Regions from separate parts of the Streptomyces sp. CY-1 genome, predicted to be linked through region 1. Evidence: riboswitches for the same ligand, from Rfam matches in the RefSeq annotation. Region 1 holds a riboswitch; the other holds the start of a gene.
The links. Region 1 has a riboswitch for thiamine pyrophosphate ahead of ACK1X7_RS33775 (thiamine ABC transporter substrate-binding protein). Riboswitches for the same ligand answer to the same signal wherever they lie in the genome.

Region 1 (7,826 bases):
TGTCGTGCACGCCATCGCCCGCGAGGTCGCCGCCGTGGTCAGGGACGGCGCCGAGATCGCCATCGTGATCGGTGGCGGTAACTTCTTCCGCGGTGCGGAGCTACAGCAGCGCGGTATGGACCGGGCCCGCTCGGACTACATGGGCATGCTCGGAACCGTCATGAACTGTCTCGCCCTCCAGGACTTCCTGGAAAAGGAGGGCATCGACTCCCGCGTCCAGACCGCCATCACCATGGGCCAGGTCGCGGAGCCGTACATTCCGCTGCGTGCGGTGCGCCACCTGGAGAAGGGGCGCGTGGTCATCTTCGGCGCGGGTATGGGCATGCCGTACTTCTCCACGGACACCACCGCGGCCCAGCGGGCGCTGGAGATCGACGCCCAGGCCCTGCTCATGGGGAAGAACGGCGTGGACGGGGTCTATGACTCCGACCCCGCCCGCAACCCCGACGCGGTGAAGTTCGACGCCCTGGAGTACGGCGAGGTGATCACCAGGGACCTGAAGGTCGCCGACGCCACCGCGATCACCCTCTGCCGGGACAACAAGCTGCCCATCCTCGTCTTCGAGCTCCTGGCCGAAGGAAATATCGCGCGCGCGGTGAAGGGTGAGAAGATCGGCACGCTGGTGAGCGACCAGGGCTCCCGGGCCTGACGGCTCGAACGGGGGATGGACAACGGCCTGCCGGTCGGACACCGTGCAGGAGAAGACGCACGCAGGGGCGAGGCTCTGCTTACTGATAACACCAGGAGCAAGTGGTGATCGAAGAGACCCTCCTCGAGGCCGAGGAGAAGATGGAGAAAGCCGTTGTGGTCGCCAAGGAGGACTTCGCCGCGATCCGCACCGGGCGTGCGCACCCGGCGATGTTCAACAAGATCGTGGCGGACTACTACGGTGCGCTGACGCCGATCAATCAGCTCGCGTCGTTCTCGGTGCCGGAGCCGCGCATGGCCGTGGTCACGCCGTTCGACAAGACCGCGCTCCGCAACATCGAGCAGGCGATCCGGGACTCGGATCTGGGCGTCAACCCGAGCAATGACGGCAATATCATCCGGGTGGTGTTCCCCGAGCTCACCGAGCAGCGCCGTAAGGAGTTCATCAAGGTCGCCAAGGCCAAGGGCGAGGACGCGAAGATCTCGATCCGCAGTGTCCGGCGCAAGGCCAAGGAGTCCATCGACAAGCTGATCAAGGACGGCGAGGTCGGCGAGGACGAGGGGCGCCGCGCCGAGAAGGAGCTCGACGACACCACGGCGAAGTATGTCGCGCAGGTGGATGAGCTGCTCAAGCACAAGGAAGCCGAGCTGCTCGAGGTCTGATGAACGACTCTTCCTGGGGGGCCCCACCAAGCGCCGGATTCCGGGCACCGGGCGGTCAGGGCACCTCCCCCGGCTACGGCTGGGTGGCGGCGCCTTCTTCGGCGGGTCCCGCGCACGAGGTGGGCGAAGCGGCGCAGACTCGCCCCATGCCCACCGTGCCCCACGCAGGCGGCGACTCCGGCGAGGCCGCCGACCGTGACCGGGGGGCCGCTCGGCTGAGCGGCCCCCTCTTCCGCGACGAGCGGGAGCCGCAGCCCGGACCCCGGCCGCCCGCCGGGCGCCCGCCGACGCCCCCCGACCCCGCGCCCGACCCGGCCTCCGCCGACGGCGGCGCGCACGGCGCCGGTGCCGGGCAGGGGAAGAAGAGCGCGGGCCGTAATCTGCGCGCCGCGATAGGGGTGGGCATCGGCCTCGGCGTGATCATCGTGGCCTCGCTCTTCATCTACAAGCCCGTGTTCGTCGGCGTGGTGGCGGTCGCGGTGGTGGTCGGGCTCTGGGAGCTGACCTCGCGGCTGACCGAGCGCAAGGACATCCGGGTCCCGCTGGTGCCGCTCGCCGTCGGCGGGGTCGCCATGATCGTCGCCGGCTATGTGCGCGGTGCCCAGGGCGCGGTGGTGGCGGTGGCGCTCACGGCGCTCGCGGTGCTGGTCTGGCGGATGACCGAGCCGCCCGACAACTACCTCAGGGATGTCACCGCGGGCGTCTTCGCCGCCTTCTACGTGCCGTTCCTGGCCACCTTCGTGGCGCTCATGCTCGACACCGCGGACGGCCCGTGGCGGGTCCTCACCTTCCTGCTGCTGACCGTGGTCAGCGACACGGGGGCGTACGCGGTGGGCTGGCGCTTCGGCAAGCATCCGCTGGCGCCGCGGATCAGCCCCGGCAAGACGCGCGAGGGACTGCTGGGCGCGGTGACCTTCGCGATGGTCGCGGGCGCGCTGTGCATGCAGTACCTCATCGACGACGGCGTCTGGTGGCAGGGCCTGCTGCTCGGCCTCGCCGTCGCCGTCAGCGCGACCCTGGGCGACCTCGGCGAGTCCATGATCAAGCGGGACCTCGGCATCAAGGACATGGGCAAGCTGCTGCCCGGCCATGGCGGGATCATGGACCGGCTCGACTCGCTGCTGCCCACCGCGCCGGTCGCGTGGCTGCTGCTGGTGATCTTCGTGGGCGGCGGCTGACGAGGCCGCCCACGGGCCCCGCGCCAGGCATGGCGCGGGGCCCTTCGTACGTCTGCGACACTGGGTGAACCATGCCTAAGCCCGGAGAACTCACCTTCGCCGCGCCGCGCGGGGCCAAGAAGCCCCCGCGGCATCTTGCCGACCTCACACCCGCCGAGCGCCGGGAGGCCGTCGCCGCCCTCGGGGAGAAGCCCTTCCGGGCCAGTCAGGTCTCGCGCCACTACTTCGCGCGCTACGTCGACGACCCCGCACAGTGGAGCGACATACCGGCCGCCGCGCGCGAGAAGCTGGCCGCCGGGCTGCTGCCGGAGCTGATGAGCGTGGTGCGGCACATTAGCTGCGACGACGACACCACCCGCAAGACCCTGTGGCGGCTCTTCGACGGCACGCTCGTGGAGTCCGTACTGATGCGCTACCCGGACCGGGTCACCATGTGCATCAGCTCACAGGCGGGCTGCGGGATGAACTGCCCGTTCTGCGCCACCGGCCAGGCGGGGCTGGACCGCAATCTGTCCACCGCCGAGATCGTGCACCAGATCGTCGACGGGATGCGGGCCCTGCGCGACGGTGAGATCCCCGGTGGGCCGGCCCGGCTGTCCAACATCGTCTTCATGGGCATGGGCGAGCCGCTGGCCAACTACAACCGCGTCGTCGGCGCCATCCGCCGGCTCACCGACCCCGAGCCCGACGGCCTCGGCCTTTCGCAGCGCGGCATCACCGTCTCGACCGTCGGCCTCGTTCCGGCGATGCTGCGGTTCGCCGACGAGGGGTTCAAGTGCCGACTCGCGGTGTCGCTGCACGCGCCCGACGACGAGCTGCGCGACACCCTCGTGCCGGTCAACACCCGCTGGAAGGTGCGCGAAGTCCTGGACGCCGCGTGGGAGTACGCGGAGAAGTCCGGCCGCCGGGTCTCCATCGAGTACGCGCTGATCAAGGACATCAACGACCAGGCGTGGCGCGCCGATCTGCTCGGCCGGCTGCTCAAGGGCCGCCGGGTGCATGTGAACCTCATTCCGCTCAACCCGACGCCCGGCTCCAAGTGGACGGCGTCCCGGCCCGAGGACGAGAAGGCGTTCGTGGCGGCCCTGGAGGCCCACGGGGTGCCGGTGACCGTCCGGGACACCCGTGGCCAGGAGATCGACGGGGCCTGCGGGCAACTGGCGGCTTCGGAGCGCTGAGGACCGGCTGATACGGTGCCTGGGCATCGTTGCGTCATGCGATTGTCGTAAAACCGAACATCCGTACAAATGAACATTCCGACAGGGGAGCGCTCAAAGCGCTGAGAGTGCGGCACGGCCGCAGACCCTCGGACCTGATCCGGGTCATACCGGCGTAGGGAGTCAGCATCACCATGAATAGCCAGCTTCGGCGTGCCATCTCAGCCGCCCTCCTCGGCTCACTGGCGTTGGGCGCGCTCGTCGGCTGCGGCGAGGATTCCAAGAGCGGCGCGGACTCCAAGACGGTCATCCTGGTCACCCACGACTCGTTCGCGGCCTCCAAGGCGGTCCTCAAGGAGTTCACCAAGGAGACCGGCTACAAGGTGCGCGTGCAGGCCGGGGGCGACGCGGGAGCCGCCGTCAACCAGGCGATCCTGTCCAAGGGCCACCCCCAGGGCGATGTGTTCTTCGGCGTCGACAACACCCTGCTCTCCCGGGCGCTCGACAACGACCTGTTCACCCCCTATACGGCCAAGGGCCTCGACAAGGTCCCGGCGGCCCTTCAGCTCGACCGGGCCGAGCACCGCGTCACCCCCGTCGACTTCGGCGACATCTGCGTCAACTACGACCGCAAGTACTTCGCCGACAAGAAGCTGGCGCCGCCCCGGACACTGGAGGACCTGACCAAGCCCGCCTACAAGAACCTCCTCGTCACCGAGAACGCGGCCACCTCGTCCCCCGGCCTCGGCTTCCTCCTCGCCACGGCCGCCAAGTACGGCGACGACGGCTGGAAGGGCTACTGGAAGAAGCTGCGGGCCAACGGCGTCGAGGTCGTGGACGGCTGGGAGCAGGCGTATTACGACCGCTTCTCCGGCTCGGCCGGCGGCGGCAAGGGCGACCGGCCGCTCGTCGTCTCCTACGCCTCCAGCCCGCCCGCCGAGGTGGCCGACGCCAAGACCAAGCCCGCCGAGGCCCCCACCGGGGTGGCGACGGGCACCTGCTTCCGGCAGGTGGAGTTCGCCGGGCTGCTGAACGGCGCGGGCAACACCAAGGGCGGCAAGGCGCTGCTGGACTTCCTGCTGAGCAAGCGGTTCCAGGAGGACGTCCCGCTGAACATGTACGTCAACCCGGCGCGCGAGGACGCCAAGCTGCCGGAGCTGTTCACCCGGTACGGGGTCAGGATCGGCGACTCGGCCACCCTGGCGCCGCAGAAGATCGCCAAGAACCGTGAGCCGTGGGTCAAGACATGGTCCTCGCTGGTCCTGTAGAGCCCCGCGAGAACCGTAAGACGGCCGACGGCCACCGTAAGGCCGACACGGCAGCCGGCGGCGGCCGTCGTGCGCTCGCCCTCCGGCTCGCCCTGATGGCGGTGCCGCTCGCCTTCTTCGCGGTCTTCTTCGCCTATCCCGTGGCCGCCATCGTCACCCGGGGGCTGCGCGTCGGCGGGCAGTGGCGGTTCGGCCGGATCGCCGAGGTGGTGAGCGATCCGGCGACGCTGGACGTCCTGTGGTTCACCTGCTGGCAGGCGGTCGCGTCGACCGCCCTCACGCTCGCGGTCGCGCTGCCCGGCGCCTATGTCTTCGCCCGCTTCGACTTCCCCGGCAAGGGGCTGCTGCGGGCCGTGGTGACCGTGCCGTTCGTCCTGCCGACCGTTGTCGCCGGATCCGCCTTCCTGGCCCTGCTCGGCCGGGGCGGGCTGCTGGACGAGCTGTGGGGGGTGCGCCTCGACACCTCCGTCTGGGCGATCCTCCTGGCCCATGTCTTCTTCAACTACGCGGTCGTCGTCAGGACCGTCGGCGGGCTGTGGGCCCAGCTCGACCCGCGCCAGGAGGAGGCCGCGCGGGTGCTCGGCGCGAGCCGGCTCTCGGCCTGGCGCCGGGTGACGCTGCCCGCGCTGGCCCCCGCCGTGGCCGCCGCCGCGCTGATGGTGTTCCTCTTCACCTTCACCTCCTTCGGCGTGATCCAGATCCTCGGCGGCCCCCGCTACGCCACCCTGGAGGTGGCGATCTACCGCGAGACCGCGCAACTGCTCGACCTGCCCACGGCCGCGGTGCTCACCCTCGTCCAGTTCGCCGCGGTCGCCGCCGTGTTGGCCCTGCACGCGTGGACCGTAAGGCGCCGGGAGAGTGCCCTGCGGCTCGTCGACCCCGGCCGCACGGCGCGCCGGCCGAAGGGACCGGCGCAGTGGGCGCTGCTGTGGGGCGTGCTGGCGGTGGTCGCGCTGCTGATCGTGACACCGCTCGCGGTGCTGGTGGAACGCTCGCTGAACGGCCCGGACGGCTACGGATTCAGCTACTACGAGGCGCTCACGTCGGCCGCCGACAGCGGAGGCACCTTCTTCGTGGCCCCCATGGAGGCCATCGGGAACTCCCTGCGATACGCGGCGGTCGCCACCGTCTTCGCCCTCGCCGTGGGCGGACTCGCTGCCGCCGCGCTCACCCGTAAGGCGGGCAGGCTGGTACGGGGCTTCGACGCGCTGCTGATGCTGCCCCTGGGCACCTCGGCCGTCACCGTGGGATTCGGGTTCCTGATCGCCCTCGACGAGCCCCCGCTGGATCTGCGTGCCTCCTGGGTCCTGGTGCCGCTCGCCCAGGCCCTGGTGGGCGTGCCCTTCGTCGTACGGACCATGCTGCCCGTACTGCGGGCGGTGGACCACCGGCTCCGGGAGGCGGCGGCCGTGCTCGGGGCGTCCCCGTGGCGGGTCTGGCGAGAAGTGGACCTGCCGCTGGTGGGACGGGCCGTGGCGGTCGCGGCGGGCTTCGCCTTCGCCGTCTCCCTGGGCGAGTTCGGCGCGACCGTCTTCATCGCGCGCCCCGACCAGCCGACCCTCCCGGTGGCCATCGCCCGCTTCCTGGGCCGGGCCGGACAGCTCACCTACGGGCAGGCGATGGCCCTGAGCACGATCCTGATGCTGGTCTGCGCCGGATCGCTGCTGGCGCTCGAGCGCATCCGCACCGACCGTTCCGGAGAGTTCTGAATGACGCTGCTGCGACTGGACGAGGTGACCGTAAGGTTCGGCCGGCGCGACGCGCTGGACGCCGTGGACCTGGAGGTCGCCGAGCACGAGACGGTCTGTGTGCTGGGCCCGAGCGGAAGCGGCAAGTCCACCATGCTGCGCGTGGTGGCCGGGCTCCAGTCCGCCGACGACGGCCGGGTGTGGCTCGCCGGACAGGACCAGAACGGGGTGCCCACGCACCGGCGCGGGGTGGGGCTGATGTTCCAGGACCACCAGCTTTTCCCGCAGCGGGACGTGGGCGGCAATGTCGCCTTCGGGCTGCGGATGCGCAAGGTGGGGCGCGCGGAGGCGGATCGCCGGGTCGCCGAACTGCTGGAGCTGGTGGGGCTGCCGGGCGCCCAGCGCCGCCCCGTCGACTCGCTCTCCGGCGGCGAGCAGCAGCGGGTGGCGCTCGCCCGCGCGCTGGCCCCGCGGCCCAAGCTGCTGATGCTGGACGAGCCGCTGGGCCAGCTCGACCGGGGGCTGCGGGAACGGCTGGTGGTGGAGCTCCGCGAACTCTTCGCACGGCTGGGCACCACCGTCCTCGCGGTCACCCACGACCAGGGGGAGGCGTTCGCGCTCGCGGACCGGGTGGTGGTGATGGACGACGGCCGGATCGCCCAGACCGGCACCCCGCTGGAGGTGTGGCAGCGGCCCGCCACCGAGTTCGTCGCCCGTTTCCTCGGCTTCGACAATGTGGTCGACGCGATCGTGGACGGCGAGGTCGCCGACACCCGTTGGGGCAAGCTGCCCGTTCCGCCCGGCTCCCGGCCGGGCCCCACCAGGCTGCTGGTCCGCCCGGCCGGGGTACGGCTGACGGACCCCGGGGAGGGGCTGGCGTGCACCGTGGAGACGCGCACCTTCCGCGGCGACCATGTGGCGCTCATCCTGCGGCTGCCGGACCCGGCCGCGCCGCCCCTGGAGGCGTCCTGCGCCCTGCGGGACGCTCCGGAGGCGGGGGCCCGGGTGGGGGTGGCCTTCGACCCGGCCGATGTGGTGCTGTTGGACGCCCAGGTCTGACGCCTGGGCTCGCGGAGGGGCCCGACGCCGGTGCTCCGGCGCGCGCTGGGCCCCGGGCGCGACAACGCTCGTGCGCAGGGGCCTCCTTGACGTCGGGTCAGCCCAGCAGCGACAGCAGCGCCTCGGGTGCCTCGTCCACCGAGTCCACCAGTGCGATACGGGCCT
Region 2 (7,826 bases), 4.5 Mb from region 1:
CCCGCTCTCGTCCACGGAGGCCACTCGGGCGCCGGTCACCAGCCGGGCGCCGGAGTCCTCGTACCAGGCCGCCATGGGGGCCGCGACCTCGGCCGGGAGGGCGCCCGCCAGCGGCCGGTCCGCGGCCTCGACGACGGTCACGGCGCAGCCCGCCTCGCGCGCCGCCGTGGCGAACTCCGCGCCGATCCAGCCCGCCCCGACGACCGCGATCTCGCGCTGCCGGGCGAGCACCGGGCGCAGCCGCACCGCGTCGTCCAGGGTGCGCAGCAGATGGACGCCAGGTACGCCCTCGCTGCCCGGCAGCGGGATCGGCTCGGCGCCGGTGGCGATCACCAGGACGTCGTACGGGAGCTGTCCGGTCGCGGTCTCGACCAGCCGCTTGTCCGTGCGGAGCCCGGTGACCTGGACGCCCAGCCGCAGCGTGATGCCGAGCCCGGCGAAGTCCACGTCGAGCGTCGAGCCCTCGGCCTTGCCGAGCAGCACGGCCTTGGACAGCGGCGGCCGGTCGTAGGGCTGGTGGGGCTCCGCGCCCAGCAGGACGATCTCCCCCGTCCAGCCCTGTTCGCGTAGCGCGACGGCGGTCTGCACCCCCGCCATGCCCGCTCCGACGATCACCACCCGCTGTTCGCCGCCGCCGCTCGAGGACGGCTTCGTCGTCGTCTCATCGCTCACACGATCACTGTATTGCGGCTGGTGGGGCGGACCGGAGAGGACGAGGGGAGATCTCGGGCACAGAGGGGTGGGGCGTGGGGGTGGTTGGCTTCTGGTGGGGGGTGGCTTGGCTTTCGGCGGGGTGTGGCTCGGCCCTCTCGGGCCCGGCCCCGCTCTGGGGGTTCTGGCGAGAGCTGGGGCGGGGGGCTGGGGCGGGGGCCGGATGGCGGGTGCGGGCTTGTGGGCGCCTTCGGCGGTGGTCCCCCACCCCGCCCCTTCCCGAAACGAAGGGGCTCCGCCCCCTCGGCCCCCGCCGGGGCTCCGCCCCGGACCCCGCTCCTCAAACGCCGGAGGGGCTGGATTGACGGCCCGCGCCGGAGGGGGTGGGTGGGACGCCGGAGGGGCTCGGGCGGGGTGTCGGAGGGGGCGGGTTACGGAAACGTCAGGGCTGAGTTGAGGCGTCGGAGCGGCTGCGTAAAGGCGTCGGAGGGGTTGGGTCGGGACCCGGTGGGGCCCTGTTGCATGGCGGGTGGTCGGGGTTTCGGGGGATTCGGGGGCGTACTAGGGTGGCGGGGCAGAGCACTCGCGGGAGCCCGGGCGGACCGGGCTGAGAGGGAGGCTGAGACGGCCTCCGACCGTACGAACCTGATCCGGGTCATGCCGGCGAAGGGAGGGGCAGCGTGTCCACGCACGCACCAGGTCACTACGACGGACCACACACCTCTGGGCTTGGCGGCCGACCATCCGTGGGCGGGCCGCCCGACGGGCGCTACGACGTCCTCGTCATCGGGGGCGGCATCATCGGCCTGGTCACGGCCTGGCGGGCGGCCCAGCGGGGGCTGCGTACCGTCCTCGCCGACCCCGCGCCCGGCGGCGGAGCCGCCTGGGTGGCGGCGGGGATGCTGGCCGCGGTCACCGAGCTTCATTACGGTGAGCAGACCCTCCTCGGGCTCAACTTGGCCTCCGCGCGCCGCTATCCGGACTTCGTGGCCGAGCTGGAGGAGGCGAGCGGCCAGGACGTGGGGCACCGCGTGTGCGGCACGCTCGCCGTGGCGTTCGACGCCGACGACCGTGCCCATCTGCGCGAGCTGCATACGTTCCAGCAGGGGCTCGGGCTGGAGTCCGAGTGGCTGACGGGGCGTGAATGCCGCCGTCTGGAACCGATGCTCGCGCCGGGCGTGCACGGCGGGCTGCGGGTCTCCGGCGACGACCAGGTGGACCCGCGGCGGCTGACGGCGGCGCTGCTCACCGCGTGCGAGCGGGCCGGGGTCGCCTTTCACCGCGCCCGCGCGGAGCGGCTGTTGGTGGACGGCGACCGCGCCATCGGGATCGAGCTGACCGGGGGCACGCGCCTGGCCGCCGAGCGGACCGTACTGGCCGCAGGCAGCCTCAGCGGACGGCTCGCGGGCGTCCCGGACGACGTGCTGCCGCCCGTACGCCCCGTCAAGGGGCAGGTGCTGCGGCTGTCGGTGCCCGAGCGGTACGCGCCGTTCCTCTCCCGGACCGTACGGGCCGTGGTGCGCGGCGGGCCGGTCTACCTGGTGCCGCGCGAGAACGGCGAACTGGTCATCGGCGCGACCAGCGAGGAGCTGGGCTGGGACACCACGGTCACCGCGGGCGGGGTGTACGAACTGCTGCGGGACGCCCATGAGGTGGTGCCCGGCATCACCGAACTGCCGCTGGTGGAGACCTGCGCCGGGCTGCGCCCCGGCTCCCCCGACAACGCCCCGATGCTCGGCCCGACCGCGCTTCCGGGGCTGCTGCTGGCCACCGGCCACCACCGCAACGGCGTCCTGCTCACCCCGATCACCGGCGATGTCATGACCGAGGCGCTGACGAGCGGAGAACTCCCGCCGGTGGCCCGGCCGTTCACCCCGCTGCGCTTCGCGGCCCCCGCAGCCACACTCACCCCAGCACAGGAGCAGCACCCATGACCGTCTCCGTCAACGGCGAGCCCCGCGAGGTCCCGGACGGGACCACCCTCGACCGGCTTGTCGCGACCCTCACCCAGGCGCCCTCGGGCGTCGCCGCCGCCGTCAACGAGACGGTCGTCCCACGCACCCAATGGCCCGCGACCCCGCTCGGCGACGGTGATCGCGTCGAGGTCCTCACCGCGGTCCAAGGAGGCTGATCCCACCCATGGCTCCCACCACGGCCGCTGCGGCCGCCACGAACACCACGGCCGCCACACCCGTCACCACTGCCCCGAACGCCCCGGGCCGCGCGCCCCTCGCCACCCCCGACCCGCTCACCATCGCCGGAACCGACTTCGGCTCCCGCCTGATCATGGGCACCGGCGGCGCTCCCAGCCTGGAGATCCTGGAACGCTCGCTGCTGGCCTCCGGCACCGAGCTGACGACCGTCGCGATGCGGCGGCTCGACCCCACGGTGCAGGGGTCGGTGCTCTCCGTCCTCAACCGGCACGGCATCCGCCCGCTCCCCAACACCGCCGGGTGTTTCACCGCGGGTGAGGCCGTGCTCACCGCCCGCCTCGCCCGGGAGGCCCTGGGCACGGACTGGGTCAAGCTGGAGGTGGTCGCCGACGAGCGCACCCTGCTCCCCGATCCGATCGAGCTGCTGGACGCCGCCGAGGCACTGGTCGACGACGGGTTCACGGTCCTCCCGTACACCAATGACGACCCGATCCTGGCCCGGAAGCTGGAGGACGTCGGCTGCGCCGCGATCATGCCGCTCGGCTCCCCGATCGGCTCCGGTCTCGGCATCCGCAATCCGCACAACTTCCAGCTCATCACCGAGCGCGCCACCGTGCCGGTGATCCTGGACGCGGGCGCGGGCACGGCGTCGGACGCCGCGCTGGCCATGGAGCTGGGGTGCGCGGCGGTGATGCTCGCCTCGGCCGTCACCCGGGCCCAGGAGCCGGAGCTGATGGCGGGGGCGATGCGGCATGCGGTGGAGGCGGGTCGGCTGGCCCACCGGGCGGGCCGGATCCCGCGCCGCCACTTCGCCGAGGCGTCCAGCCCGGCGGAGGGCCTGGCGGCCCTGGACCCCGAGCGCCCGGCCTTCGGCTAGGGCCCGTGCGGGCCCGGCGCTCGGCCACCCGCTGTCCGGGGCCGCCGTCCGGCCACCCGCCGTCCGGGCAGGGCGTTCGGCCAGCCCCGCGTCCGAGCCGCCCGGCCCCCGGCCCCCGGCCCGCGGCCCCCGGCCAGACTCCGCCCGGGCCCGGCGTCCGGCCTGTGGGCGCCTTCGGCGGTAGTCCCCCACCCCGCCCCTTCCCGCAGCATCGATTTGCGGCTCCGCCGCGTGGGGCGGGGCTCCGCCCCCTCGGCCCCCGCCGGGGCTCCGCCCCGGACCCCGCTCCTCAAACGCCGGAGGGGCTGGAATGCGGAAGCACCGCAGGGGCTGGATTGAGGGAGCGCCGGAGGGGCTGGGTTGAGGGAGCACCGCAGGGGCTGGAATGCGGAAGCACCGCAGGGGCTGGATTGACGGACCGCGCCGGAGGGGCTGGGTTGAGGGAGCACCGCAGGGGCTGGATTGCGGAAGCGCCGCAGAGGCTGGATTGACGGCCCGGTGCGGCCCTCTACCGTGGATTGAGGGAGCAGCGCGCAGCGCGGAGGTGGTCGCCGTGTCCGTGACCGTGGACGACCGGATCGAGCGCGAGGTGTACGTAGCGGCGCCGATCGACCGGGTGTGGCGGGTGCTGACGACGCCCGAGCACATCCGCGTCTGGTACGCCCCCGGTGGCTGCGAGATCGATCCGCACCCGGGTGGGAGGCTCCGGTTCCGGTGGGACGAACACGGAGAGTTCCATGGTCAGGTCGAGCGGGCGGTCCCCGACACGCTCTTCCGCTTCCGGCTGGCCCTGGAGCCCGATCACGCGCCCTCGGACCCCGGGGAGGCGACCCTGGTGGAGTTCGCGCTCTCCCCCGAGGGGCGGGGCACCCGGCTGCGGCTGGCGGAGAGCGGTATCCGTGCCCTGGCCGTCCCCGAGGCCGCCAAGGCCAAGCACGCCGAGTACGCCACGCTGTCCTGGACCTCCGCGCTCGAGGAGCTGGCCGCGATCGCCGCCGCGTCGCACAACTGACCCGCCGTTGTCACCGTTCCGCTCCAGTACCCGTCCCACCTGGGGCGGGCGGTCATGGCTCAGATCGACGCCTCGTAGACTTCCCCCGTGGATACGACCCTCCAGGACCCCCTCGTCGGGCAGGAGCTCGACGGCCGCTACCGCGTTGAGGCGCGGATCGCCGTCGGCGGGATGGCGACGGTCTACCGGGCCGTCGACACCCGGCTGGACCGTGTGCTCGCCCTGAAGGTGATGCACCAGAGCCTCGCCTCCGACGCCGCCTTCGTCGACCGCTTCATCCGTGAGGCGAAGTCCGTCGCGAGACTCGCGCACGCCAATGTGGTCGCCGTCTACGACCAGGGAGCGGACGGCGGCCATGTCTATCTGGCCATGGAATACGTCGCGGGCTGCACCCTGCGCGATGTGCTCCGCGGGCGCGGGGCCCTGCATCCACGCGCCGCGCTGGACATCCTGGAGCCGGTGCTGGCCGCGCTCGGGGCGGCCCACCGCGCCGGTTTCGTCCACCGCGACATGAAGCCCGAGAATGTGCTGATCGGGGACGACGGCCGGGTCAAGGTCGCCGACTTCGGCCTGGTCCGGGCGGTGGACACCAACACCAGCGCCTCCACCGGCACCGTCCTCGGCACCGTGTCCTATCTCGCGCCCGAGCAGATCGAGCACGGCACGGCCGACCCCCGCGCCGATGTCTACGCCTGCGGTGTGGTGCTGTACGAGATGCTGACCGGCGCCAAGCCGCACGGCGGCAGCACCCCGGCGCAGGTCCTCTACCAGCACCTCAACGAGGACGTCCCGCCGCCGTCCGACCTCGCGCCCGGGGTCGCCCCCGAGCTGGACGAGCTGGTCGCCTCGGCCACCGCGCGCGCGGCCGAGGGGCGCCCCGCCGACGCCGTCGCGCTGCTGAGCGCGACCCGCGCGGTGCGGTCCGCGCTGACCGATGACCAGTTGGACGCGGTGCCCCCGCAGGCCAGGGAGGACACCTCGGCCGGTGCCGAGAACCGTACGACGGTGATTCCGCGCCCGGCGGCGGCCGTCGACGACGAGCAGGAGCGGCTCAACCTCACCAGCCGGCTGGAGCTGCCGCCGGAACCGCCCCGCCGGCAGGGGCAAGGCCGGAGCGGCCGGGGCCGGATGTCGCGCCGCGGGATCATGACGATCGCCGCCGCGGTGGTGCTGGCGATCGCCCTCGCCGCCGGTATCTGGTACATCAGCGTCGGCCAGTTCACCGAGGTCCCGCCGGTGCTGCGGAAGACCCGGGCGGAGGCGGAGAAGAAGCTGCACGGCGCCGGGCTCGATGTGAAGGTCGTCAACGAGTTCAGCGATGTCATCCCCAAGGGCAAGGTCATCGGCTCCAAGCCGGGCCCGGGCGAGCGCGTCCGCGACACCGGCACCGTGACCATCCGGGTCTCCCAGGGGCCGCCGCGGGCCGAGGTGCCCAATGTGGTGGGCATGCCGCTGGCCGAGGCCAAGCGGAAGATCGCGGACCAGGGGCTGCGGGTCGGCAAGGTCATCCGCCGCTTCAGCAGTGAGACGGCCCAGGACTCGGTCCTCTCCACCAGCCCGGTCTCCGGCTCCGTGCGCCGCCCCGAGACACCGGTGTCGATCGTGGTCAGCAAGGGCCAGCCGGTCGACATCCCGGACGTGGTGGGCGAATCGGTCGACGAGGCCCGGTCCGAGCTGGAGGACCAGGGCTTCAAGGTGAAGATCGCCGACCGGCAGGTGTTCTCGGAGGAGGACAAGGGTTCGGTCGCCGAGCAGTCCCCCTCGGGAGACGGCGACCAACAGGGCGCCAAGGGCGATACGGTCACGCTGACCGTCTCCAAGGGCGTGCAGATGATCGAGGTGCCGGACGTCACGGGTATGACGGCCGACGACGCCAAGGCGCAGCTCGAGGGGGCCGGCTTCAAGGTGGACGTCGAGAAGGCGCTGCTGTTCCCCGGGGACAAGGTGCAGGACCAGTCGGTGGCCGGCGGGGACGAGGCGCCCAAGGGGAGCACGATCACCATCAAGATCAAGGGCGGCGTGTTCTAGGGCTCCCTGCTTCTGGGGGCCTTCCAGGGCTCCGGCCCAGCGGCCTTGCGGCTGCCGGACGGCGAGCGCGATCCGCGATCCGTCCGGCAGCCGGCCCCGGCCCCTGGCTCCGGCCGGTCAGCCGAAGCTGACCCGCTCCAGCCGGAAGTCGAGCAGCTTCTCATCCCCCACGATCTCGACGGCCACGCACCGGGCCGGGCGCCGCTGGTAGATGGTCAGCAGTAGATCGGTCAGCGGCCCGCGTACCGCGACCGCGGCCTTCTCATGCGCCCGGCGCCAGGTGATCGCGTCGCCGGTGAGGTCGACCACCCACTCCGCCGCCACCTCCGGTGCGGTGTCGGTCGCGTGGAAGTGGAGGGTGCGGCCGGGCCCGATCATGCGGGCCCTCCTCACCTGGGAACCTTGATTACGTGAGTACGCATCGCATCCGCAATCCCATCGGTGGCCATATCCGTGTGGCCGGTGGCCTCGCCACCGTCGGTCTGGCGCACGCCGCCGACATCGGCGCCGAGACCGTCCAGGTCTTCGTCGCCAATCCGCGCGGCTGGGCCACCCCGGCCGGTGCGCCCGCCCAGGACGAGGCGTTCCGCGCCGCCTGCGCCGAGCGGTCGATACCTGCCTACGTCCACGCCCCCTACTTGATCAACTTCGGTTCGCACACCGAGACCACGGCCGACCGCTCCGTGGAGTCCCTGCGCCATTCGCTCCGGCGCGGCCGGGAGATCGGTGCGCTCGGCGTCGTCGTCCACACCGGCTCGGCGACCGGGGGACGCGCGCGGGCCACCGCGATCGCGCAGGTGCGGGAGCGGATGCTGCCGCTGCTGGACGAGCTGACCCGGGACGACGACCCCTGGTTGCTGCTGGAGCCGACCGCCGGGCAGGGCACCTCGCTGTGCGCGCTGGTGGAGGACCTGGGCCCGTACGTCGAGGCGCTCGACCGGCACCCCCGGCTCGGTGTCTGCCTGGACACCTGCCATGTGTTCGCGGCGGGCCATGACCTCGCCGCCCCGGGCGGTATGAAGCAGACCCTGGACGAGCTGGTGGCCGTCGCCGGTGAGGGGCGGCTCAAGCTGATCCACGCCAATGACTCCAAGGACGTGGTCGG

Region 2: another riboswitch for thiamine pyrophosphate. It lies ahead of thiO (glycine oxidase ThiO); the one in region 1 lies ahead of ACK1X7_RS33775 (thiamine ABC transporter substrate-binding protein).

What each region holds. Positions count from the first base shown of each region.
Region 1 covers NZ_CP178393.1:7,823,717-7,831,542, forward strand. The annotation lists gene pyrH (UMP kinase) at 1-649, shown strand, start outside; gene frr (ribosome recycling factor) at 754-1,311, shown strand; gene ACK1X7_RS33765 (phosphatidate cytidylyltransferase) at 1,311-2,489, shown strand; gene rlmN (23S rRNA (adenine(2503)-C(2))-methyltransferase RlmN) at 2,561-3,667, shown strand; TPP riboswitch at 3,741-3,845, shown strand; gene ACK1X7_RS33775 (thiamine ABC transporter substrate-binding protein) at 3,841-4,914, shown strand; gene ACK1X7_RS33780 (ABC transporter permease) at 5,010-6,623, shown strand; gene ACK1X7_RS33785 (ABC transporter ATP-binding protein) at 6,624-7,661, shown strand; gene ACK1X7_RS33790 (LOG family protein) at 7,759-7,826, opposite strand, start outside.
Region 2 covers NZ_CP178393.1:3,356,151-3,363,976, forward strand. The annotation lists gene ACK1X7_RS14475 (NAD(P)/FAD-dependent oxidoreductase) at 1-597, opposite strand, end outside; TPP riboswitch at 1,227-1,340, shown strand; gene thiO (glycine oxidase ThiO) at 1,398-2,585, shown strand; gene thiS (sulfur carrier protein ThiS) at 2,582-2,782, shown strand; gene ACK1X7_RS14490 (thiazole synthase) at 2,791-3,681, shown strand; gene ACK1X7_RS14495 (SRPBCC domain-containing protein) at 4,235-4,693, shown strand; gene pknB (Stk1 family PASTA domain-containing Ser/Thr kinase) at 4,781-6,721, shown strand; partial or broken gene ACK1X7_RS14505 (hypothetical protein) at 6,839-7,117, opposite strand; gene ACK1X7_RS14510 (deoxyribonuclease IV) at 7,132-7,826, shown strand, end outside.